Regions from separate parts of the Arthrobacter sp. 10L430 genome, predicted to be linked through region 2. Evidence: predicted binding sites of a transcription regulator. Region 2 holds the regulator's gene; the other holds the start of a gene.
The links. The regulator LexA, encoded in region 2, represses DNA repair genes until DNA is damaged. The targets are predictions, from matches to a motif close to TCGAACANNTGTTCGA.
Positions count from the first base shown of each region.

Region 1: a site for LexA is predicted at 7,595-7,610, ahead of AC1DDG_RS07475 (DUF6504 family protein). Genes of this name have one in related genera too.

Region 1 is NZ_JBFTJD010000005.1:211,173-222,655, forward strand. Features, by position in the region: gene pdxS (pyridoxal 5'-phosphate synthase lyase subunit PdxS) at 1-151, opposite strand, end outside; gene pgsA (phosphatidylinositol phosphate synthase) at 291-911, opposite strand; gene AC1DDG_RS07460 (HIT family protein) at 901-1,488, opposite strand; gene thrS (threonine--tRNA ligase) at 1,510-3,474, opposite strand; gene AC1DDG_RS07470 (DNA polymerase III subunit alpha) at 3,650-7,207, opposite strand; gene AC1DDG_RS07475 (DUF6504 family protein) at 7,204-7,548, opposite strand; gene AC1DDG_RS07480 (hypothetical protein) at 7,692-8,078, shown strand; gene AC1DDG_RS07485 (chorismate mutase) at 8,093-8,419, opposite strand; gene AC1DDG_RS07490 (VOC family protein) at 8,434-8,853, shown strand; gene AC1DDG_RS07495 (SOS response-associated peptidase) at 8,878-9,627, opposite strand; gene AC1DDG_RS07500 (mycoredoxin) at 9,734-9,991, shown strand; gene AC1DDG_RS07505 (LysR family transcriptional regulator ArgP) at 10,037-10,918, opposite strand; gene AC1DDG_RS07510 (LysE/ArgO family amino acid transporter) at 10,991-11,483, shown strand, end outside.
Region 2 is NZ_JBFTJD010000002.1:55,031-66,513, reverse strand. Features, by position in the region: gene dapF (diaminopimelate epimerase) at 1-107, shown strand, start outside; gene AC1DDG_RS02505 (class I SAM-dependent methyltransferase) at 88-702, opposite strand; gene hflX (GTPase HflX) at 1,089-2,666, shown strand; gene AC1DDG_RS02495 (ATP-dependent DNA helicase) at 2,659-4,716, shown strand; gene lexA (transcriptional repressor LexA) at 4,788-5,537, opposite strand; gene AC1DDG_RS02485 (LysM peptidoglycan-binding domain-containing protein) at 5,922-6,251, shown strand; gene AC1DDG_RS02480 (histidinol-phosphate transaminase) at 6,320-7,438, shown strand; gene hisB (imidazoleglycerol-phosphate dehydratase HisB) at 7,497-8,123, shown strand; gene hisH (imidazole glycerol phosphate synthase subunit HisH) at 8,120-8,914, shown strand; gene AC1DDG_RS02465 (hypothetical protein) at 8,915-9,073, shown strand; gene priA (bifunctional 1-(5-phosphoribosyl)-5-((5-phosphoribosylamino)methylideneamino)imidazole-4-carboxamide isomerase/phosphoribosylanthranilate isomerase PriA) at 9,169-9,915, shown strand; gene AC1DDG_RS02455 (SseB family protein) at 9,955-10,836, shown strand; gene AC1DDG_RS02450 (MFS transporter) at 10,897-11,483, shown strand, end outside.

The DNA.
Region 1 (11,483 bases), on a different contig from region 2:
CGTCTTCGGCGATGCGGGCCTGTTCGACGTTGACGACGTCCATAATGACGCCGCCTTTGAGCATCTCTGCCATGCCGCGCTTGACGCGGTTGCTGCCCGTGACGCTGTTGGCGGACGAGCCGGCTTCGCTGCTTACATCAGGTGTAGACACAAAAACCCCTATGGGTAGATAGATGACCTTCGCCGGGAGTGCAGGTGGCACGGCAATGCCGTAGTTCGCACACACCGGATTACCGGATCCATTGACCAGGCAGTCCTAATACTAGTCCCACCGCGGCAGCCCGGCTTAATCAGGATGGCCGGGTGTCTTCGCAGGCCTGGCGCCGGACTGCCAGCACACGCTGGACCACCGTGACCAGGCTCGCCACGCCCAGCAGAACGAGGGTCACGAACAGCACGATGCTCGGCAGCCCCAGGCCGGTGAATCCGGTGACGACAAGCACCGAGACCAGCCGCTCGGCTCGTTCGGCGATGCCCACATTCGCCTGGAATCCGAGAGATTCCGCCTTGGCCCTGACGTAGGACACCACCATGCCCAGGACAAGGCAGACGACGGCGGCCACGGCTATCGCCGTCTCCCCGCCGCCGGTGAAAAACCAGATGGTGAGGCCGGCAAAGAGCGCCCCGTCGGCCACGCGGTCCAGCGTCGAGTCGAGGAAATTCCCCCAGGGGCCGCCCCGGTCCTGCATCCGGGCCATGATGCCGTCGATGACATCGGAGAAGATGAAGGCCGTGATGAAGATCGTCCCCCACCAGAGCTGCCCCAGCGGGTAGAACACGAGAGCGCCCACCACCACACCGGCCGTTCCCACGATGGTGATGGCGTCCGGCGAGACGCCAATTTTGAGCAGCCAGCGGGCAAGCGGGGAGAACAGCGCGGTGAAGAAACCGCGGGCATGCCTATTCAGCATGCGTCTCCCCTGGCCAGGCCTCGGCAACCTGCTGGCGGACTTCGTCGAGGGTCTGGGTGATGGCCTTGGTCTGGGCAATGATCGGGAAGAAGTTCCCGTCCCCGCCCCAGCGCGGAACGATGTGCTGGTGCAGGTGCCCGGCGATGCCTGCGCCGCCCACTACCCCCTGGTTCATGCCCAGGTTGAAGCCGCCGGGGTTCGCCACCTTCCGCAGCACGCGCATGGCGGTCTGGGTGAGGTCGGCGAATTCGGCGGTCTCCTCAACGGTCAGGTCCGTGTAATCCGGAACGTGGCGGAAGGGGCAGACCAGCAGGTGGCCCGGGTTGTACGGGAAGAGGTTCAGCACCACGTAACTGGTGCGGCCGCGGTACACGATCAGGGATTCCTCATCGGTGCGTGCCGGGGCCACACAAAAGGGGCAGTCGTCCTGGTTCTTGAACTGGTGCTGGCCGCCCTTGATGTACGCCATGCGGTGCGGAGTCCACAGGCGCTGGAAGGCATCCGGAACGCCGGCGAGGCCAAAGTCGTCCGTCACCTCGGCGTCGCCCGGATAGCCTGCGCCTGTGTTCTCCTGCACTGTGTGCCTTTCCGCCGCGGGCTAGCTGGTCCGGTTGCGGACGGCGTCCACGATCCGCTGGACAGCCTCGGCCACCGGCACGCCGTTGTCCTGGCTGCCATCACGGAAACGGAAGGACACAGCGCCTGCGTCGGCGTCCTCGCCGCCGGCGATCAGGACAAACGGGATCTTGTCCTTGCTGGCTGTACGGATCTTCTTGGGGAAGCGGTCGGAGGAGATATCGACCTCGGCTCGGATGCCGGCGGCTTTCAGCTGGTCCACGACGTCGAACATGTAGTCGTTGAAGGTTTCGGCGACGGGAATGCCCACCACCTGGACCGGTGCAAGCCAGGCCGGGAAGGCTCCCGCGTAGTGCTCGGTGAGTACACCCATGAATCGCTCCACCGAGCCGAAGAGGGCACGGTGGATCATGACCGGGCGCTGCCGGGTGCCGTCGGCGGCCTGGAACTCAAGCTCGAAGCGTTCCGGAAGGTTGAAGTCCAGCTGGATGGTGGACATCTGCCAGGTTCGGCCAAGCGCGTCCTTCGCCTGAACGGAAATCTTGGGACCGTAGAACGCGGCTCCGCCCGGGTCCGGAACCAGTTCCAGGCCCGAGGCTTCGGCGACTTCAGCCAGGGTGCGGGTGGCCTCTTCCCACGCAGCGTCCTCGCCGACGAACTTGTCTTCGTTCTTGGTGGAGAGTTCCAGGTAGAAGTCGTCCAGGCCGTAGTCCTTGAGCAGACCGAGGACAAAGTTCAGCGTGGTGGTGAGCTCGTCCTTCATCTGCTCACGGGTGCAGTAGATGTGGGCGTCATCCTGTGTCATGCCCCGCACGCGGGTCAGGCCGTGGACCACGCCGGACTTCTCGTAGCGGTAGACAGAACCGAATTCGAAGAGGCGCAGCGGCAGTTCGCGGTAGGACCGTCCGCGGGAACGGAAGATGAGGTTGTGCATGGGGCAGTTCATCGGCTTGAGGTAGTAGTCCTGGCCGGGCTTGCGCACGGTGCCGTCCTCGTTCAGTTCCGCATCGATGTGCATCGCGGGGAACATGCCTTCCTTGTACCAGTCGAGGTGGCCTGAGACCTCGTAAAGGTGCCCCTTGGTGATATGCGGGGTGTACACGAAGTCGTAGCCGGCGTCCACGTGGCGCTGGCGGGAGTAGTCCTCCATGGCCTTGCGGATAATTCCGCCCTTGGGGTGGAAGACCGGCAGGCCGGAACCCAACTCATCGGGGAAAGAGAACAGGTCCAGTTCGGCGCCAAGCTTGCGGTGGTCGCGGCGCTCGGCCTCGGCGATGCGCTCCTGGTAGGCCTTGAGGGCGTCCTTGGTGGGCCAGGCGGTGCCGTAGATGCGCTGGAGCTGCTGGTTGTTCTGGTTGCCCAGCCAATAGGCGGCCGACGAACGGGTCAGGGCAAAGGCGTTGGAGATCAGCTTGGTGTTGGGCAGATGCGGGCCGCGGCACAGATCACACCAGACGCTGTCGCCGCTCTTGCGGTCCACGTTGTCGTAAATGGTGATATCGCCGGCGCCGACCTCAACGTTGACGCCCTCTCCGGCTTCGGCGGCGTTGTTTTTCTTGCCCAGCAGCTCGAGCTTGTAGGGCTCATCCTTCATGGCTTCGCGTGCTTCATCTTCGGATACGACGCGCCGGACGAACTTCTGGTTCTGGTTGACGATCTTGAGCATCATCTTTTCCAGAGTCTTCAGGTCTTCCGGGGTGAACGGCTCGGCGACGTCGAAGTCGAAGTAGAAACCGTCGGTGATGTAAGGGCCGATTCCGAGCTTGGCGTCGGGACGCAGCTGCTGCACGGCCTGGGCCATGACGTGGGCGGTGGAGTGGCGCAGCACGTTGAGGCCGTCCGGGGAATCGATGGTGACGCCTTCAATCTCGGCACCTTCGGGAAGCGGCTGGTCCAGGTCCCTCAGCTCGCCATCAACGCGGGCCACAACGACGTCACGGCGCTCAAAGAAGAGTTCCGCGCCGGTGGTCCCGGTAGTCACCTTCATCTCTTCGCCATCGACGATGAGGGTGATCTGCTGGGCATCTGACACGGGTGTCTCCTATTCAAAGTTAAGGCTTCGTAGCTTGTGGCATACGGGGACCACAGCCAGCCTCGTCCATGGTATCTGCAAGGACAGAGGCCAGCCAAAGCGGCGCACGGCAGGGGCGGGACCGGGCAGGTCAGCTGCCCAGCCCGGTGATGGCAAGGTTCCTGCTGATTCCGCTGAGTGGCCCGGGGAGCCGGAATTCGTCCGGAATGACGGTGCCGGGATGAGGCTCCCCGCTGTCCGGCTTATGCAGGTGGTGGGATTCCTCCCCGGGGAAGGGCGCATTCTCAGGGAAGGGCAGGGTGTCAATCCGGCTGAGATCCCAGGCCAAGCTGGCACTGAGGCTGATCCCCCGCGGGCCGGTTCTGCGTGTTGTTCCGCGGACCAGCAGAAGCCGGGTTCCGAAAAGCAGAGATCCCGCCTGCTCCTGGGCCTCGTGGAAGAACACAGAGTCCACGCACCCTGTGCCGTCATCGATGCTGATGAACACCACCCGCCGGCCCCCGCGCATCGGCGGGGTCTGGGTGGCGATCCTTACCCCGGCCACCAGAACCTCCGTGCCGTTCCTCAACCCGAGGAGTTTGTCCGCGGTGGTGACGCCCAGCCTGTCCAGAAGAGGCCGGTGGCTCGACATCAGGTGCTCGCTGACATCAACAGCCATCAGGTCCAGCTCAGCCCTGACGTTTTCGATCATGGTGGGCGGTGGGAGTTCAGCCTTAATATTCCTCAGTTCAACGTCTCCAAGGGGCAGGGCCAGTTGGCCATCAATAACGTCGATTCCTTTCCTGGCCTGCCGGTTCTGCAGGCTCTGAAGATGCTGGACAAGGTCAGCCCGGTTGGCGGCACCGCCGGATTCACGGTGCAGCGAATCGAAGGCACCCAGCTGCGCCAGTCTCTTGATGCTCGGTTTGCTCAGCCTTGACCGTGCCCTGAGATCAGCCAGGGAGTCATAGGGCTGCCCGGCAACGATTCGTTTCAGTTCCGCTCCTGAGAGCCCGAAGATACCGTTCAGGCTCAGCCGGATGCCAAGTTTCCCGCGGTCCGGCCCCTCGTCGATCCGCTCCACCCGGTACTCAGCCAGGCTGCGGTTGATGTCCAGCGGAAGAATTGGAATCCCCAGACGGCGGGCCTCGGCGACAAGCAGGCGCTTGGGGTACATGCCGGGGTCGTGCTCCCAGAGACCGGCAAGGAACGCCTCAGGATGATGGGCTTTCAGCCAGGCTGACTGGTAGGTGGGCACGGCAAAGGCCGCACCGTGGGCCTTGCAGAACCCGAAGCTGCCGAAGGCCTTGAGGGTTCCCCAGACCTTGTCCACCACTTCCGGGGTGTAATGGTTTTCCCGCGCTTTCCGGCGGAAGAACTCCTCAACCTTCGGCTCAAGCTCCCCGTTGCCCAGGGCGCGGCGGAATTCGTCGGCCCTGGCCAGCCCGCAGCCCGTCATGACGTCAAATGTCTTGAGGATCTGCTCGTGGAATACGGTCACCCCGTGGGTTTCCTGAAGCACAGGTTTCAGGTCCGGATGCGGGTAGACCTCCGGCGCGAACCCATGCCGGTGTTCCAAAAAAGGCCGCACCATGTCCGATTTCATGGGCCCGGGACGGAACAGCGAGATATCGATGATGAGATCGTTGAATTCCCGGGGGGCCAATTTGCCCACGAGTTCGCGTTGGCCCGGCGATTCGATCTGGAAACAGCCAAGAGTATGGGTGCTCCGGATAAGTTCGTATGTGGGCTCATCATCCAGCGGCACAGCGTTGAGCTCTATGCGGCCGTCCTCCCTGATGTAGTCGGGCCCGTTGCCGTCAGGTCCCACGGGATGGGCGCCGGCAGCCACCACTTCAGCCTTTGAAGGATGGATCCTGATGATCTCCCGGACGGCGAAGGCCATGGCGCTTTGCATCCGGACTCCCAGCACATCCAGTTTGAGCATGCCCATGGGGTCCATGTCGTGCTTATCGAACTGGCTCATTGGAAGCCCCAGTCCGCTGGGCTGGACGGGGGTCCGGTCCAGCAGGCCCGCATCGCCAAGGATCACCCCGCAGGGGTGCATGGAGATGTGGCGGGGAAGCCTGTCCAGACGTTCGGTCAGATCCACGAGCAGGTCAAGCTGCTGGTTTCCGGAAAGGTCCCGATGCTCCACCCGGCCAGCAAATTCACGAAGTTCAGGTTTTTCCTCAAGCGCTTCCCTGAACTTCCGGGCAGAGAACCGCCACAGCTGCTTGGCGATCTCCCCGACATCGCCATCATCCATTCCCAAGGCCATCCCGGCGTCGCGCACGGCACCCCGCGCACGGTACCCGTTCTGCATGCTCATAAGCGTGACGCGTTGAGCGCCGAAGCGGTCAAAGATCTTCCGGTAAACATTGTGCCGCTCGGCGCTTTCGACGTCGATGTCGATGTCCGGCAGGGTGGACCTGTCCCCTGACAGGAAGCGTTCGAAGATGAGGTCATGCTGCAGCGGGTTCACCTGGCTGACATCGATCAGGTAATTGACCAGACTGGACGCTCCCGACCCCCTGGCAGCGGCCCTCACCCCCATATCCATGATCATCCGCGACACTTCAGCCACGGTCAGAAAATATGAGGCAAAGCCCAGGTTGGAGATGATCTTCAGCTCGTGACCCAGGCGGGCGCGCATCTCAGCCTCCGCTTTGCCGGAAATCCCGGGGAACCGGCGTGCCACACCTGCCTCACACCTCAGCGCCAGCTCCGCGAGGGGATCACCCTCTATGCCGATCACCGACGCTTCCGGAACCACCGGCTGCTTCCAGCCCATGTCTGAAACGGGATCTATCCTGCAGCGGTCGGCGAGCGCCTCCGTTTGAGCGAGCAGCACTTGAAGATCCGCTGCCCCATACCCGGCGGCGTGAATAATTTCCCGACCCAGCTGCAGCATCTGCGCCGGCGATTTCAGCCAGCCCTGTCCGTTGGGCTGCAGGAGAGGGGCGGCGGAAAGTTCCGGCAGTGACTTCAAAGTGCGGGCGGAGTCAAGAACGTCGGCCGTGGCTGCCCCGTCCTCGGCACAATAGCGGACAGCATTGGTGAGCACGGCCGGAACACTGTACTCCTCGGCAAGTTTGAGCATCCGTACTGCGTGGGCAGTGCTCAGCGGCTCGCCGGGGGTGCTGAGATGGGAAACAACTTCGGCAGCGAGGCTTCCGGCTGGCATCGTTTCAAGCCAGCCCTTGAACAGGGTGCGCGGCCGGAGGTACCGCCGTCCTCCCATGGCCCGTCCGACGTCGGAATCCGGACCAATCAGCACGGTGAGGACCGGCTTCAGGGTTTCCGGGTCAAGGATCCTTGATGCCAGTTCTGCCCGGGTTACGGCAACAGGGACGACTCCCCCGGCTTTACCAGTGGTGCGTGCATGCGCATCCGAAATCAGCCGGCAGAGCGCCTTGTATCCTGCTCCGTTGTTATGGCCGTGCGCAAGCACCACGACGCGGCCGGCAAGCTGGGTGCGGAGGTCTCCGTCGTCGTCGAAAACGGCGAGGTCCACCCCGACGACGGGGTCGAGTCCGGCACCCATGCACGCCTTGAGGTGCTTGATGGTGCCGTACAGTCCGTCCCTGTCAGTGCAGGCAAGGGCTGTTGCCCCTTCGGCTGCTGCCGACTGGGCAAGCTCATCAGGCCAGGAAACCCCGTAATGGGCGCTGAAGGCGGTGGAAACGTGCAGGTGGGTGAAGCTCATGCTGTTTTATGCCGGAGTGCATCGTGGATCCGGAGCAGCCTCCACCGTCCGCTGCCGGTATGCCTTACCAGGTCAAGGGTCAGGTGCTCATCAGCCGGCGGTGCCTGGGTGGCCTTGGCAGGCGTTTTCGCAGAGACCACCTGGACGCGCCAGATCTCGTGATCCACGAGCCCCGGGCCGCTGCCCAGCGGGGCCCGCTGCTCCTCAGCCCACCATTGGCGGCGTTCATACCAACGCACCGGTTCAGCGACTACCGTATACGTCCTGCCGCCCCATTGAAGCTCCACCGGCTGGCCTTCCGGCCCAGTAAGGACGTCTACGGACTCGCTGAACATGCCCATAGGTGCCTCCGGAAACCAAACTGAATCTGCTGTACATAGGGGTTATTCGAACATGTATTCGAATAACATCAGTCTACGCCGGAGCCCCGACAAAACCTAGATGAGGTGTGGACGGACGGCGGCTCAGGGGGCAGGATGGAGCCATGAGTTCCAATGACGCACTCCTGAAGCACGTAAGCATCGCCGCCAAAGACACCACCCTGGTGGCCAAATTCGATATTGACGGCAACATTCCAGGATCGGGCGCCTTCGTAGTGGGGCTCGTGGCTGCAACTCCGGATTACTCACATCAACGGAGGCTTGGAATTGAGTTCATGAACGGCGAGGCGGTGTCGATTTACTCGTTCAGCCATGACGGCACGGAGGAGAACTTCGACGTCAACAGCGTCGAACATTCCGGCAGCACCATTACCGGCAGTTTCCCCATGAGCACTGTGCTCGGGCTGGGCAAAGGCCACCTCATGTCGGCCTTCAGCGAGGCCGACGGCCGGGAATTCCAGTCAGGAGTGCCGGTGGACGAAGCGCTCTAGGCGCTTCGCAAGTTCTAGCTGTTGTCCTTGTGGATTTGCAGCTCAAGCTCGATGAACTTCGAGATCATGGCCCGGTAGGTGCTTTCCACGATATCCGGGTCAATTTCTTTTTTCTCGGCCGCGGCACGGACATGTTCGATCACGCGCTCCACCCGTCCGGGGGCCCGGACTTCCGCGTCGTCGCCCTTGAGCGTTCCCGCGATCCTGATCAGTCGTTCGCGGCGCGCAATCAGCGTGACGATCTGGTCATCAACCTCGTCCACGGCGATCCGGACAGCTGCGAGCTGTTCCCTGTCAGCCTTGGCGTTCTTATCGTCTCCGTGATTTGTGGGCATGTCCATGACAGTATCGAACCATGCAGCCCCGAGTCGATTTTATTTCACTGGGAGTGCGAAGCGTCGCCGCCTCCCGCCGCTTCTATGTGGACGGCCTTGGCTGGCCCGTCCACCGCGAGTTTCCAGAGGTGGTGTTCATCCAGGTCAACCACGGCCTCATTCTCTCGCTCTGGGACGCCGGGCAGATGCAGGCCGAGGCGGCCGTCGACGCCCCGGCCGCCGTCCCCTGCATTACGCTCAGCCACAACGTGGCAAGCGCAGACGAAGTCGACCAGGTGGTGGCACAGGCGCAAGCCGCCGGAGCCACTGTGGTGGCCAGCCCCAAGACCCAGCCGTGGGGAGGCTACACGGGGTACGTCGCCGATCCGGACGGCTTCCGGTGGGAGATTGCTTTCAACCCCACCTGGACAGTTGACGACGGCGGACGTGTCACCGTCTGATGGCTGCCGGCGGAGTGTGCGGCGTCAGAAGAGGGCTTCCACGGGCTCGATGAGTTCCGGCGAATTATTGCGGACGTTGCCCACGGCTTTCCCCACCGAATCCACGCGCCAGCCGGACGCGACATCCTTCACCCCGGAGCGGACCAGGTCCACCAGCCCGGCGGCATCATCAACCTGCGGGTCGAGCCAGGCGGCCATCGTTTCCCTGCTCATGGGCAGCGGGACACGGTCGTGGAGCGCCGTGAGTTCACCGAACACCGTGGCTTCAGCGCCCTCCGGCGGGGAATCCGCCGTCATGATGGACATCGAAAGCATCCACCGTGCCGGGTCGCCCTGCGGCGTGGACGGATCCTTCCACCACTCGTACAGCCCGGCAAAGACAATGCCGGTGCCTTCGGTGGGGTGGACGTAGTAGGGCTGCTTGCTGCGGCCCTCGCCCTGCTTCCATTCGTAGTAGCCGTCCGCCGGCACAGCGCAGCGCCGTGACTGCACGGCCTTGCGGAACGCCGGCTTTTCCAGCACGGTTTCACTCCGGGCGTTGATCATCTTCGGCCCGATGCGCGGGTCTTTCGCCCAGGACGGCACGAGGCCCCAGCGGGCGATGTGCAGCTGGCGGGTGGTGCCGCCGTCGATCAGGCGTTCCAGGACGATGGGGGCATCGTCCGTGGGGGCAACGTTCCAGGACGGCGGGATGGCTATTTCATTTTCGAGTTCGGCGTCGAATTCTGCCAGCAGGTCCCCGACGGCCCTGGCCATCACGTAGCGTCCACACATGGCACCAGCATGCCATCGCAATACAAGCGGGGGAATACCGACGCACGGGTTACGGTTGACAGGAACGAAACTGACCGGCATAAAACCTAAACACGAGGAGAGCTCCGTGGACTTCACTCCCGAAGACGGCACCATCACCATGTTTTCCACCACCTGGTGCGGCTACTGCAACAGGCTCAAGAAGCAGCTCGATGCCCAGGGAATTGGCTATACCGAGATCAATATCGAAGAAGTCGATGGCACGGCCGAACTCGTCGAGCAGATCAACGGCGGTAACCGCACGGTTCCCACCGTCCTTTTCCCGGACGGCACCGCCGCCACGAACCCGTCGGCCGCCGAGGTCAAGAGCCGTCTCGCGGCATAAGGTCAACAGCCGCGCAGGTTCAACCTGGCGTAGGGAGGGAGGCGGTCAGCGCAGTTGCGCGGCCGCCTCTCTTGCGAGTGACGTAGCGATCCGGGTGAGCGTGGTTGATTCGATGGACCACTGCTGCCAGTAGAGCGGTACGTCCAGATACCCGTTTGCGTCCAACACGGTGAGGGCGCCGGCGTCAAGAAGTGGCATGGCCTGAAGGTCGGGCAGCATGCCCCAGCCGAGCCCGAGTTCGATCGCGTGCACGAAGGCCGAGGACGCGGGGACGTAGTGGCGGGGCGGGAACTTGACACCTGAGCCCAGCCTGCGCTCAAGGTAGCGGTCCTGGAGGGCATCCTTGCGGTCGAAAACCACCACCGGCGCCGAGGACAGGGCCTCGTCGGTAAACCCCTCGGGCAGCCACTGTTCCGCAAACGGGACGCTGGCCACGGGGCGGTAGCGCATGACGCCCAGCGGGCGGGCAGTGCATCCCTGCACCGGCTCAGGATTGGAAGTGATGGCCGCCATCGAGGTTCCTTCGCGGAGGCGGTCGATGGAGTGGTCCTGATCGTCGATGGTGATCTCAAAACTTGCCCGTTCAACTCGCGCCAGGGCCGGGAGAACCCACGTAGCCAGCGAATCGGCGTTGATGACCAGCGGAATGCGCGGGCGCGCCCCGGCACCCTCCAGCCCCAGTTCATCCATGGCCTCACTTTCGAGGAGAGCCACCTGGCGGGCCAGCCGAACCACAACGCTTCCGGACTTCGTGGGCCGGACCGGCTTGGTGCGGAGCAGCAGGACGCGTCCGGTCTGCTGCTCCAGTGCCTTGATCCTCTGGCTGACCGCAGACGACGTCACATGCAGCGCCGCGGCGGCACGGTCGAAGGTGCCGTGGTCGATCACCGCCGCGAGCGTTCTTAGCTGTTCGGTTGTTGCATCCATCCTGAATTTTCCTTAATACAGTTAAGAAAGTTTAGCTGTACTCATGATCCCGTGACGCCTAGAGTCAGGCAGGTGGAAATCCCCGACACTCTCGCTGCCCTTGCCACCGGCTTTGGAGCCGGCCTGTCCCTCATCGTCGCCATTGGCGCGCAAAACGCCTTCGTCCTGCGCCAGGGACTGCGCCGCGAGCACATGGTCCCCATCGTGGCTGTCTGCATCGCAAGCGACGCGGTCCTGATTGCTGCGGGCGTGGCTGGCGTGGGCGCGCTGATCCAGGCCGCACCGCTGGCACTGGCCATTGTCCGCTGGGCCGGAGCCGCCTTTCTTCTCACCTATGCTTTTTTCGCGGCCAGGCGCGCCCTGAAGCCTGGCGCCATGACGGCCGCCGCCCCATCCGCACGCAGCACGCTGGCAGCAACGGTGAGTACCGCCGTCGCCCTGACATGGTTGAACCCGCACGTGTATCTGGACACCGTGGTGCTCCTGGGCTCCCTTGCTTCCGACAGGGGCCCCGATGGCCGCTGGCCGTTTGCCTGGGGAGCGATCGCGGGAAGCACGCTCTGGT
Region 2 (11,483 bases):
TACCGGGCGGCGTCGTCGGGGTTAAATTCTTTACCGTGGCAGACGGGCACGAACACGTGGAGCTGAGCGGCCCGGCAACGATTGTCGCTAGCGGGACGCTTTCCTGACCCGCAGGATCCGGAACGACTTCGACGTGCTCTCGCGGGTCACCGTAAAGGAACCGTCGAGCGCCCCCGCCAGCCAGCGCTGAAGCGAATCCGAGCCAAGGTTCTTCTGCACCACCAGCCAGGCAGAACCCCCCGGTGCCAGCCGGGGCAGCCACAGCATCAGCAGCGAATGCAGCTCATCCTTGCCGATCCGGATCGGCGGGTTGGACCAGATCGTGTCGAAGCGCAGGTCCGGATCAACGGCCTCCGGCGCGCTGGCGGTGAGGTTGCCAAGGCCCAGCAGTTCGGCGTTCTCGTTCGTGAGCGTGATGCAGCGTTCGTTGACGTCCACCGCGTACACCTTGGCGTGCGGCGCCCGGAGGGCCATCGTCAGGGCAATCGGCCCCCAGCCGCAGCCAATGTCCAGCAGGTTTCCCTGCGGGGCCGGGGCAGGAACGTCCGCCAGCAGGACCGCCGTGCCTTTGTCGATGCCGTCCGGGCTGAAGATGGCGGAGGAGCTCTGCAGCTTGCGTGTTTCGCCGGCAAGTTCCACCGTGAGCTGCTTGCGGGCAAACGGCCCTGCGGGCGAGGCGCTGAAATAGTGGGCAGACTCCATAACTGGCCAGATTAGTGGGCCGCCCGCCGGATGGGAAACCGGAGGGTGCGCGTCTGCTAATCTAAAAGGCATGTTCTTGATCTTTGAGTAGCCGGCCCTGACGCGGTCCGCCCCGAACTGCCGGCCTACGAGGCCGCCGCCACGGGCGCAGCACCGTGTCCGGAGTGATGCAGGTTTCGACCTTCCGCCCGGACGCCGCGATGCACGCACCACGGAATGCAGCCCTCACTCAGATCAATTCACCCAGATCAATTTCGCCGGCCCAGGCTGTCCGCCGCGGCCGCACAGGAGCCCAGATGACCTCCAGCCGTCAGCCCAGCGCGAATTCTGCGCCCAAGGCAAGCAATCAGCACTATTCTGAAGATGCAGAACCTTTTAAGGAGACCATGACCAGTCAGCAAAATTCCGGATCCGAGCCAGTAGCCCAGGACATGAGTCCTGAGGAAATCCAAGCTGTCATCGACCGGATTCTCTCCAAGGACGTCCCGGCACGAAGTGCCGCGGCTGCGGACGGCTCGGGAGCCGGCAGCAGGGCCGTCTTTGGCAAGGCCCAAGCCATCTCGCGGCTTGATGAAGAACACAGCACTTTCGACGGCGACCAGCAGGATCTCGAGGAACGCCGGGCCCTGCGCCGCACGGCGGGACTGTCCACCGAACTGGAAGACGTCACCGAGGTCGAGTACCGGCAGCTGCGCCTTGAGCGCGTCGTCCTTGCCGGGTTGTGGACCGAAGGCACGTTGGCCGACGCCGAGAATTCGCTGCGCGAACTCGCGGCGCTGGCCGAAACCGCAGGTTCCGAGGTGCTGGACGGCTTGGTCCAGCGACGCGCCAAGCCGGATCCCGGCACGTTCCTCGGCTCGGGCAAGGCGTTGGAACTCAAGGACGTAGTGATGTCCACCGGCGCAGATACCGTGGTGGTGGATGCGGAACTGGCGCCGTCACAGCGCCGTGGACTCGAGGACATCGTCAAGGTCAAGGTGATTGACCGCACCGCACTCATCCTCGATATCTTCGCCCAGCATGCCAAGAGCCGCGAAGGCAAGGCCCAGGTGGAGCTGGCCCAGCTCGAATACCTGCTCCCGCGCCTCCGTGGCTGGGGTGAATCCATGTCCCGCCAGGCCGGTGGCCAGGTGGGCGGCGCAGGCGCCGGCATGGGCTCCCGCGGTCCGGGCGAAACCAAGATTGAACTGGACCGGCGGCGAATCCGCACGCGGATGGCCAAGCTGCGCCGCGAAATCTCCGCGATGAAGCCGGCCCGCGAGACCAAGCGAGCCAACCGCCGTCGTAATGCAGTGCCGTCTGTCGCCATTGCCGGATACACCAACGCCGGCAAGTCGTCCTTGCTGAACCGGCTCACCGACGCCGGAGTCCTGGTGGAGAATGCCCTGTTCGCCACCCTGGACCCCACGGTCCGCAAGGCCGAGACCTCGGACGGCCTGGGTTACACCCTGGCCGACACCGTCGGCTTCGTCCGGTCACTTCCCACCCAGCTCGTGGAGGCTTTCCGATCCACCCTGGAGGAAGTGGCGGACGCGGACCTGATCCTGCACGTGGTGGACGTGTCCCACCCCGATCCGGAGGGTCAGATTGCTGCGGTGCGCTCGGTGTTCGCCGAAGTGGACGCCCGCAAGGTGCCCGAGATCATCGTGCTGAACAAGGCCGACGCAGCCGACCCGTTCGTCGTGGAAAGGCTGAAGCAGCGCGAACCGCGCCATGTGGTCGTTTCCGCCCGCACGGGCCAGGGCATCCCGGAGCTGCTGAAGGCCATCAGTGAGGCCATTCCGCGGCCAAACGTCAAGCTGGAGTTGCTGGTCCCGTACCACCGAGGTGATTTGATCAGTAAACTCCACGACTCCGATGCGGAGATCCTGAGCCTGGATCATGAAGAAGGCGGCACACGCGCCGTGGTCATGGTCCGGGAAGGCCTCGCGGCTGAACTGGAATCCTTCATCAGCAATGACTGACCAGGAACCGGACGGCGCCGAAGCCACAGCCGGCGAGGAGTTCGTGATCGAACTCCTCGACCGCGCCGTGGCCGGTATGGGCGGACAAAGCCGCAGCGGCCAGCACGAGATGGCGCGGCAGGTGGCGCGGGCGATCGACACCGGCGACCACCTGCTGGTCCAGGCGGGCACCGGAACGGGTAAGTCGCTGGCGTACCTGATTCCGCTCATCGCCCACTCGCTGGAGAGCGAGAAGCCCACCCTGGTGTCCACCGCCACCCTTGCGCTGCAGACCCAGATCGTAGGCAGGGATCTGCCCCGGCTGCTGAAGACCATCACTCCGGCGCTGGACCGGCCGGTCAAGGTGGCACTCGTCAAGGGCCGCGCCAACTATGTGTGCCGGCACAAGCTGGAAGGTGGTTTCCCCTCGGAGGAGCCTTCCGAAGGCCAGCTCTTCTCCCTGGGCGAGGACACCAGCGTCCCGCACTTTGCCGCCGCCATGGGCGGTCCGTCGTCGCAGCTGGGCAAGGAAGTGGTCCGGCTCCGGGAATGGGCAGAAAAGACGGCCACCGGCGACCGCGACGAACTCCTCCCGGGCGTGACGGACCGCGCCTGGCGCCAGGTCTCGGTCACCTCCATGGAATGCCTGGGCGCGCAGAAGTGCCCGCTCGCGGCGGAATGCTTCAGTGAACTCGCGCGGCACAACGCGGCCGAGGCCGACGTCGTAGTGACCAACCACGCGATGCTCGCCGTCAGCGCCTTTGAAGGGCTGGCTGTGCTGCCCGAATACGACGTGGTGGTGGTGGACGAAGCGCACGAGCTCCAGGACCGTGTCACCGGCGCGGTTTCGGGACAACTGTCCGTTGCCATGGTGCACGCGGCCGCCTCCGGTGCCCGCAAGCACACCGGGATCACGGTGGATGCGCTGAACAACGCCGCGGCCAACCTGGAACTCGCCATCGCCGGGGTCCCCAGCGGGCTGGTCCCCAACGGGCTCAACGACGAACAGCTCGACTGCGTGGACCAGCTCCGGGAAGCGTGCCGGGCGGCGCTGTCCGATTCCAAGGGGGACAGCAACACCACGGCCGACGGCGGGCGCCAGCTCGCGCGGTCCCGCCTCCTCGTGATTCTCGAGCTCTGCGAACGCCTGCTCACGGCGCGCGACAACCGCGAAGTGGTGTGGTTCTCGCGGAACAGCACGTTTGATCCGCAGCAGGGCTATTCGGCACCGGATGACACCCAGCCTGCCCTGATCAACATTGCCCCGCTGAGCGTCGCCGGAAAACTCAGGGAAGGCCTGTTCGCAGGCCACACAGTAGTTCTGACGTCGGCAACGCTTGCCATCGGCTCCGCGTTCGAACCCGCTGCCGGCGGACTCGGCCTCGTGGGGGAGGGTGCGCCGAGCTGGACCGGCATCGACGTCGGTTCTCCCTTCGATTATCCCAAGCAGGGCATCCTCTATGTGGCGGGCCACCTGCCCAAGCCGGGCAGGGGTACGTCGCCTGAAACACTCGACGAACTGGAATCGCTCATCCGCGCCTCCGGTGGGGGAGCGCTGTGCCTGTTCTCCTCCCGGCGTGCTGCCGAGGAAGCGGCCGAGGCACTGCGTCCGCGCCTGGATGTGAGTGTTCTTTGCCAGGGCGACTCGACGATGACCGCGCTGGTAAAGCAGTTCGCCGACGAACCGGACACGTGCCTGTTTGGCACCATGTCGCTGTGGCAGGGCGTGGATGTTCCCGGCGGTTCATGCAGGCTTGTGGTGATCGACAGGATTCCGTTCCCCAGGCCCGACGACCCGCTCATGACGGCACGCTCACGGGCAGTGGCACAGGCCGGCGGCAACGGATTCATGTCCGTATCAGCTACCCATGCGGCCATCAGGCTGGCCCAGGGTGCCGGGCGCCTGATCCGGTCCACCGATGACAAGGGCGTGGTGGCAGTGCTGGATTCGCGGCTGTCGACGGAGCGCTATGGTGGGTTCCTGCGCGCCGCACTCCCGCCCTTCTGGCCCACGACGGACCGGAAGATCGCCGTGGCGGCGCTGGAGAGGCTCGCGGGAGCGCGGTCCTAAGGACCGGCCTTCAGCGAACGCACGACGTCCTAGAGCGAACGCACGACGACCTAGAGTGAACGCACGAAGTCCTAGAGCGAACGCAGCACCGACACCACTTTGCCCATGACCACGGCGTGGTCCCCAAGGATGGGCTCGTACTGGGTGTTCTGCGGCAGCAGCCAGGTGTGGCCGTCCCGTTGCCGGAAGGTCTTAACGGTTGCTTCGTCGTCGAGCAGCGCCGCCACGATATCGCCGTTGACGGCGTCACTTTGCCGCCTGACAACTACCCAGTCGCCGTCACAGATCGCAGCGTCCACCATGGAGTCGCCCGCAACCTTGAGCATGAACAGTTCGCCGTGGCCAACGAGCTGGCGTGGCAGGGGCATGAGTTCCTCAACCACTTGGTCGGCGAGGATGGGGCCGCCGGCCGCGATGCGGCCGACCAGCGGCACCATGGCCGTGTCTGTTGCGCTGGGCAGCTCGGTGACTGACGCGCTTCGCGCGCTGTGCGGCTTGGCGTCACCTTCGGCACCGGAGGCCTTGGACAAGCCGGCGTCCAGGGTGAGGGGCATGAGGACTTCCATGGCCCGGGGGCGTTTGGGATCACGCCGCAGGTAGCCGAGCTTCTCCAACTGTGAGAGCTGGTGGGTGACGCTGGACAGGCTGGCCAGGCCAACGGTGTCGCCGATTTCCCTCATGGAGGGCGGGTACCCGTTGTCGTTGACCGACCGCTGGATGGTTTCCAGGATCCTTTTCTGGCGGATGGTCAGTCCTTTGGGTGTCCGCTGAGACCGCTGGCTGCGCTGGGTAGCCTTGCCGTCGGAGGCTTGTGCTGCCATGTTCGCCAACGCCTTTCGTTCCACCCGGCCTCCGTGGCTGCAGTTGCCGGGAACTTCCGGCCTGAAAATGTCAGACCCTGCTGATCAACTGCAGAAGTGGTTGTTCTTTGATTTCAAACGTAGGCCAGCCACACGGCTTTTTCAAACATTTGTTCTAGCGAGTCTCGACTTTGTTCGTTGATAAGTGCTAAAACTGAAGAAGCAAAGTTCGAACATGTGTTCTAGTTCAGCTGCGGAGCAGGCCGGTTTCTTCGAATATTCCGGCGGATGCCGGGCGGACCGGGCACACCGGGCAGCACAGAGTGGTCCAGGAGGGCTCAGTTCATGTCAGCTTCAACAGCAGTCAACCATTCACGTCAGCAGGGTGCGCAGGGTGCTTTCGGCATGCAGCCAGGCAGGCCGCCGCGGCTTCGGCTTACTCGCCGGGGCCGGATCGTCCTCATCGGATTGCCTCTGGTTCTCCTGGCGGCACTGCTCCTGTCGCTCACCGGTTTGCTGAACTCGCCGGCCAAGGCCGCCGACACCGCCAGCGGACTCTCCGTGACGGAGACGGTTTCCGTGACCGTGCAGCCGGGGGAATCACTGTGGGCCATCGCCGGGACAGTCGACCCCACCAGGGATCCGCGCGATGTCATCGCGGACATCGTCCAGCTGAACGACCTCGATAACGGCAAGGTCATGCCGGGGCAGCAGCTGTTTGTACCGTCCAAGTAAGGGCAGATTCACCGGGCCTGATACGTCACAGTTTCCCGGTCACCGCCTCCGGCACTTAAACTGTCCAAGTGAGTGACCAGCTTGAGCGACTGAACCGACTGCCCCTGCGGAATAATCTGCGGGGGCTGACCCCCTACGGAGCGCCGCAGCTGGACGTACCCATCCTGCTCAACGTCAACGAGAACACCCATGGGGTCCCCGCCGATGTCAGGGCGGCAATTGCCGAGGCTGTGACAGAGGCGGCTGCAGGCCTCAACCGGTACCCTGACCGCGAATTCACCGGACTCAGGGAAGCGCTGGCGGAGTACCTCGGCCACGGACTCGGCGCCGAAAACATCTGGGCAGCCAATGGCTCCAACGAAGTCCTCCAGCAGATTCTCCAGGCATTCGGAGGCCCCGGCCGCAAGGCTCTGGGTTTCCCGCCCACGTACTCCATGTACCCACTGCTGGCCAGCGGAACGGACACCGAATATATCGTCGGCCAGCGCGCGGACGACTACGGCTTGAGCGCCGAGTCCGCCGCCCGCCAAGTCCGCGAGCTGCAGCCGAACGTCGTCTTCCTCTGCTCGCCCAATAACCCCACCGGAACTGGCCTGGGCCTGGATGTCGTGGAAGCCGTTTACGAGGCTGGCGAAGCCAGCCAGACCGTCGTGATCGTCGATGAGGCCTACCACGAGTTCGCCCACGACGGCACACCCAGCGCCCTCTGCTTGCTGCCGGGACGCGAACGTCTCATCGTCTCCCGGACCATGAGCAAGGCGTTTGCCCTTGCGGGCGCCCGGCTCGGATACATGGCAGCGGCACCTGAGGTAACGGACGCGCTGCGCCTTGTTCGCCTGCCGTACCACCTGTCCGCCATCACGCAGGCCACGGCCCTGGCGGCCCTCCACCACCGTGAGGCACTGATGGCCGACGTCGAGGACATCAAGCAGCAGCGCGACCGGATTGTCGCCGAACTCATCAGGATGGGCCTGCGGCCTGCCGCATCGGACTCCAACTACGTGTTCTTCGGGGGCCTCGACAACCCGCACGAGGTCTGGCAGGCATTGCTGGACTCCGGCGTGCTGGTCAGGGACGTCGGCATCCCCGGTCACTTGCGGGTCACTGCCGGCACTGAGACCGAAACCACAGCCTTCCTCGAGGCACTGGAGAACATCCTGGCCGGGCAGGCTGCTCTTCCGGCCTAAACTTGAGGGTAGACCCAGCAATGTCTGCACCCTCCTTCGTCAAAGGACATCTATCACTATGAGCGACACCGGAATCAAGGCTGCCGGGGCCCGGACCGCACGTCTCGAGCGTGCCACAAGCGAATCTTCCGTTCTGGTGGAGATCAACCTCGACGGCACCGGCGTGTCGGACATCAGCACGTCGGTCCCGTTCTACGACCACATGCTGACTGCGCTGTGCAAGCACTCCCTCATTGACATGACCGTGAAGGCAACCGGCGACATCCACATCGATGTCCACCACACAGTTGAGGATGTGGCCATCACCTTCGGCGAAGTGCTGCGGACCGCTCTCGGCAACAAGGCCGGTATCCGCCGCTTCGGGGAAGCCACCGTGCCGCTGGACGAAGCGCTTGCCCACGCCGTCGTCGATGTCTCCGGCCGGCCTTACCTGGTCCATGGCGGGGAGCCCGCGGGCCAGGAGTATCACCTGATCGGCGGCCACTTCACCGGTTCGCTGACCCGCCACGTGTTCGAGGCCATCACACTGCACGCCGGCATCTGCCTGCACATGAACGTCATCGCCGGTCGCGACCCGCACCACATCGTCGAAGCCCAGTTCAAGGCCTTCGCCCGTGCGCTGCGCGCTGCCGTAGAACCCGACCCCCGCGTCGAAGGCATTCCGTCCACCAAGGGAGCACTGTGACCGGCAAAGTGTTGCGGGAAGGTGCGATCATCGACCCCTCGGCCACCGTCAAGCCCCCGTCGCCGGAGGGCAAACCCACCGTGACAGTGCTCGACTACGGTTCGGGCAATATCCGCTCCGCCGTCCGTGCGCTGGAGCGTGCGGGCGCCGAAGTCATCCTGAGTTCCAAGCCGGAGGACGTCCTCAATGCCGACGGACTGCTCGTTCCTGGGGTCGGCGCCTTTGAAACCGTGATGCGCGAACTGAAATCCGTGGACGCCATCAGGATGATCGGACGCCGCGTTGCCGGCGGCCGGCCCGTCCTCGGCATCTGCGTGGGACTTCAGGTGCTTTTCGAAGCCGGAGTGGAACACGGGACCGAAGCTGAAGGCATGGGGGAGTGGCCCGGCAAGGTGGAACTCCTTCCGGCGGACGTCGTTCCGCACATGGGATGGAACACCGTCAAGGTCCCGGAAGGCTCCAGGCTCTTCGAGGGCGTGGAAAATGAACGCTTTTATTTCGTGCACTCCTACGGCGTGCAGAACTGGGAATTCGACGTTGTCCAGCCGCGTATGGCAGCACCCCTCGTCACCTGGTCCGAGCACGGCGGACCCTTCATCGCCGCCGTGGAAAACGGGCCGCTCTGCGCTACCCAGTTCCACCCGGAAAAATCGGGGGACGCCGGCGCCCGGCTCCTGCGGAACTGGGTGAACGGCCTCCGCGGCCCGCACGGCCGCACCGCGACAGCGGAGGCAAGTGCGACAACGGAGGCAAGTGCGGCAGTGGACGCGGCGCCTGCTGCGGACGCCTAGATGTGGTCCATCGTCCTGATGGGCCTTGCCGGCCTTCTGGTCGGCGGCGCGCTGTCCTTCAGGCAGCAGAAGAAGCCGCTCTGGACGCAGGTCGGGTTCTACGTGCTGGCAGGAATGTCGCTCCTGGCCGCCTACCTGCTCACTTTGCCAGGGGCCTGAAACCAGGTGCTTGCCGCACCTACCAAAACTCCCCAGGCGCTGCCTAAAACCGCGCCATTCCGGAAACTGCGCTACACGAGAACTGAGGACCCGAGATGATCAGCCAAACCGATCTGCCGGCACTGGAACTGCTTCCTGCAGTGGACGTCGTGAACGGCCAGGCTGTGCGCCTGGTCCAGGGCGAGGCCGGCAGCGAGACAAGCTACGGCACGCCGCTGGAAGCCGCCCTCAACTGGCAGCAGCAGGGCGCCGAATGGGTGCATCTCGTGGACTTGGACGCAGCGTTCGGCCGCGGGTCCAACGCCGAACTCCTGCGCGAAGTGGTGGGCCGGCTGGATATCAAGGTGGAACTCTCCGGCGGCCTGCGCGACGACGAGTCGCTGGAAAAGGCCCTGGACCTGGGAGTGGCCCGGGTTAACCTCGGTACCGCAGCGCTGGAGAATCCCGACTGGACCGCGCGGGCCATCGGGCGCTTCGGCGACCGGATCGCCGTCGGGCTCGACGTCCGGGGGACTACGCTTGCCGGCCGCGGCTGGACTAAGGAAGGCGGGGACCTCTGGGACGTGCTGGGCCGTCTAGAGGAAGCCGGCTGTGCCCGTTACGTCGTCACCGACGTGACCAAGGACGGCACCCTGCAGGGCCCCAACGTTGAGCTGCTGCGGCAGATGGTGGAGAAGACGGGCAAGCCCGTGGTGGCTTCCGGCGGTATCTCCAGCCTGGATGACCTGAAGGTCCTGCGCTCTCTGGTGCCGCTGGGCGTCGAGGGCGCAATCGTCGGCAAGGCCCTCTACGCAGGGGCCTTCACCCTGCCGGAGGCCCTCGACGTCGCCGGCCGGCGCTAGGCTGCCGCCATGGCCGGGCACGGGCTGACTTCCGGAGGTATGGGCGGATCGGGGGCGGACCAGCCGCAGCCCCGCCGGCTTCCGGGACACATCGAAGCTGCGCTTGCAGGCGCCGGCGGTGCCACCGATTCGGCCGGCCAGCCCTGGGCCGGGCGGAGCCTCGCCGGCGAAAACGCCGCCATCCACAACTTTGAGGACGACGACGGCTCGCCGGACAGTGGCTATCTCGCCGCAGTTGATCAGCTCCTCAGCGGTGAAGGCGACGAAGCAGCCGTTGTTGCATCGCTGGCGACCGCACGCGTTTTCGTTCCGGTCGTGGCCCAGCTGGCCGAAGAGGCCGAAGGCGCGGGCGGGCTGCACGCCGACAAACAGGCGGACATGGCACTCGTGACGCTGAAGGCGCCGGACGGGCGGCTGGCCATGCCGGTATTCAGCTCGTCGGCAGCGCTGGCCGCATGGCACCCCGAGGCGAGGCCCGTCGCGGTCTACGCAGCGAGGGCAGCGCTGTCGGCCGTGGCCGAGGGCGCGGAGCTGCTGGTCGTGGACCCGGGCTCGGAAGTGACGTTCGTGGTGAGGCGCCCCGCGGTCTGGTCCCTGGCCCGGCAACAGAAGTGGATTCCCGCGTACCGCGATGCTGAACTGGCGGACATGCTGGGTTCTGCGGCGGCAGACTTGCCGGCTGTCCGCCGCCTGGAGGTTCTTCCCGGGGGCGGCGTGGCAACGTCGACTGCCTCCGGCCGCCCCGTTTCGGGCGGCGGTCCGGGGCCCGAGCTGCGCGTGGTGCTTTACCTGGCGGGCGGACTGGATGCGGCCGGCGTCCAGTCGCTCGTTGCAGGGCTCCAGAATGAGTGGAGCCGGAATGTATTGTTTGGTGAGCGTGTTGACTCAATCGAAGTCAAGCTAAGGCGCGCCGCGGAGTAAACGGCGGTCCATCGGTGGTCCGTCCCTATGCTGCCCGGCGGCGGAACGAAGGACCCACCCGTGAATTTCACCCTGTACCGGGAGCTGCTGGCCATCAGGCCCATTCGCCGGCTCCTGGTGGTCGGCATGATTGCCCGCATACCCCATTCGGCCGCAGGCGTGCTGCTGACCCTGCACATCGTGCTGACCCTGGGACAGGGGTATGCAGCTGCGGGCACAGCAGCAGCCGTCATGACCATCGGCATTGCGGTGGGCGCCCCGTGGCGCGGCCGCCGGGTGGACACCGCGGGACTCCGGACAGCCCTCATCCCGTCGGTGGTTTCCGAGACCGTCATCTGGTCCGTCGTGCCGCACGTGTCCTATCAGTGGCTGCTGCCGCTGGTCTTTGTGGGAGGGCTGTTGACTCTGCCCATCTTCAGCGTGGTGCGCCAATCGCTGGGCGTGCTTGCCGACGGCGACCAGCGCAGGACCGCCTTCGCCCTCGACGCCATCACCACCGAGGTGGTCTTCATGATCGGGCCCGCTGCCGGAGCGATTGTGGCCACGAGCGGCCATTCGGTCCTCGGCCTGACGATCGTCGGTGTCTCCACCTCGCTGGCCGGGCTGTTTCTCATGTGGTTCAACCCGCCCACCCGCAGCGCAGCCCG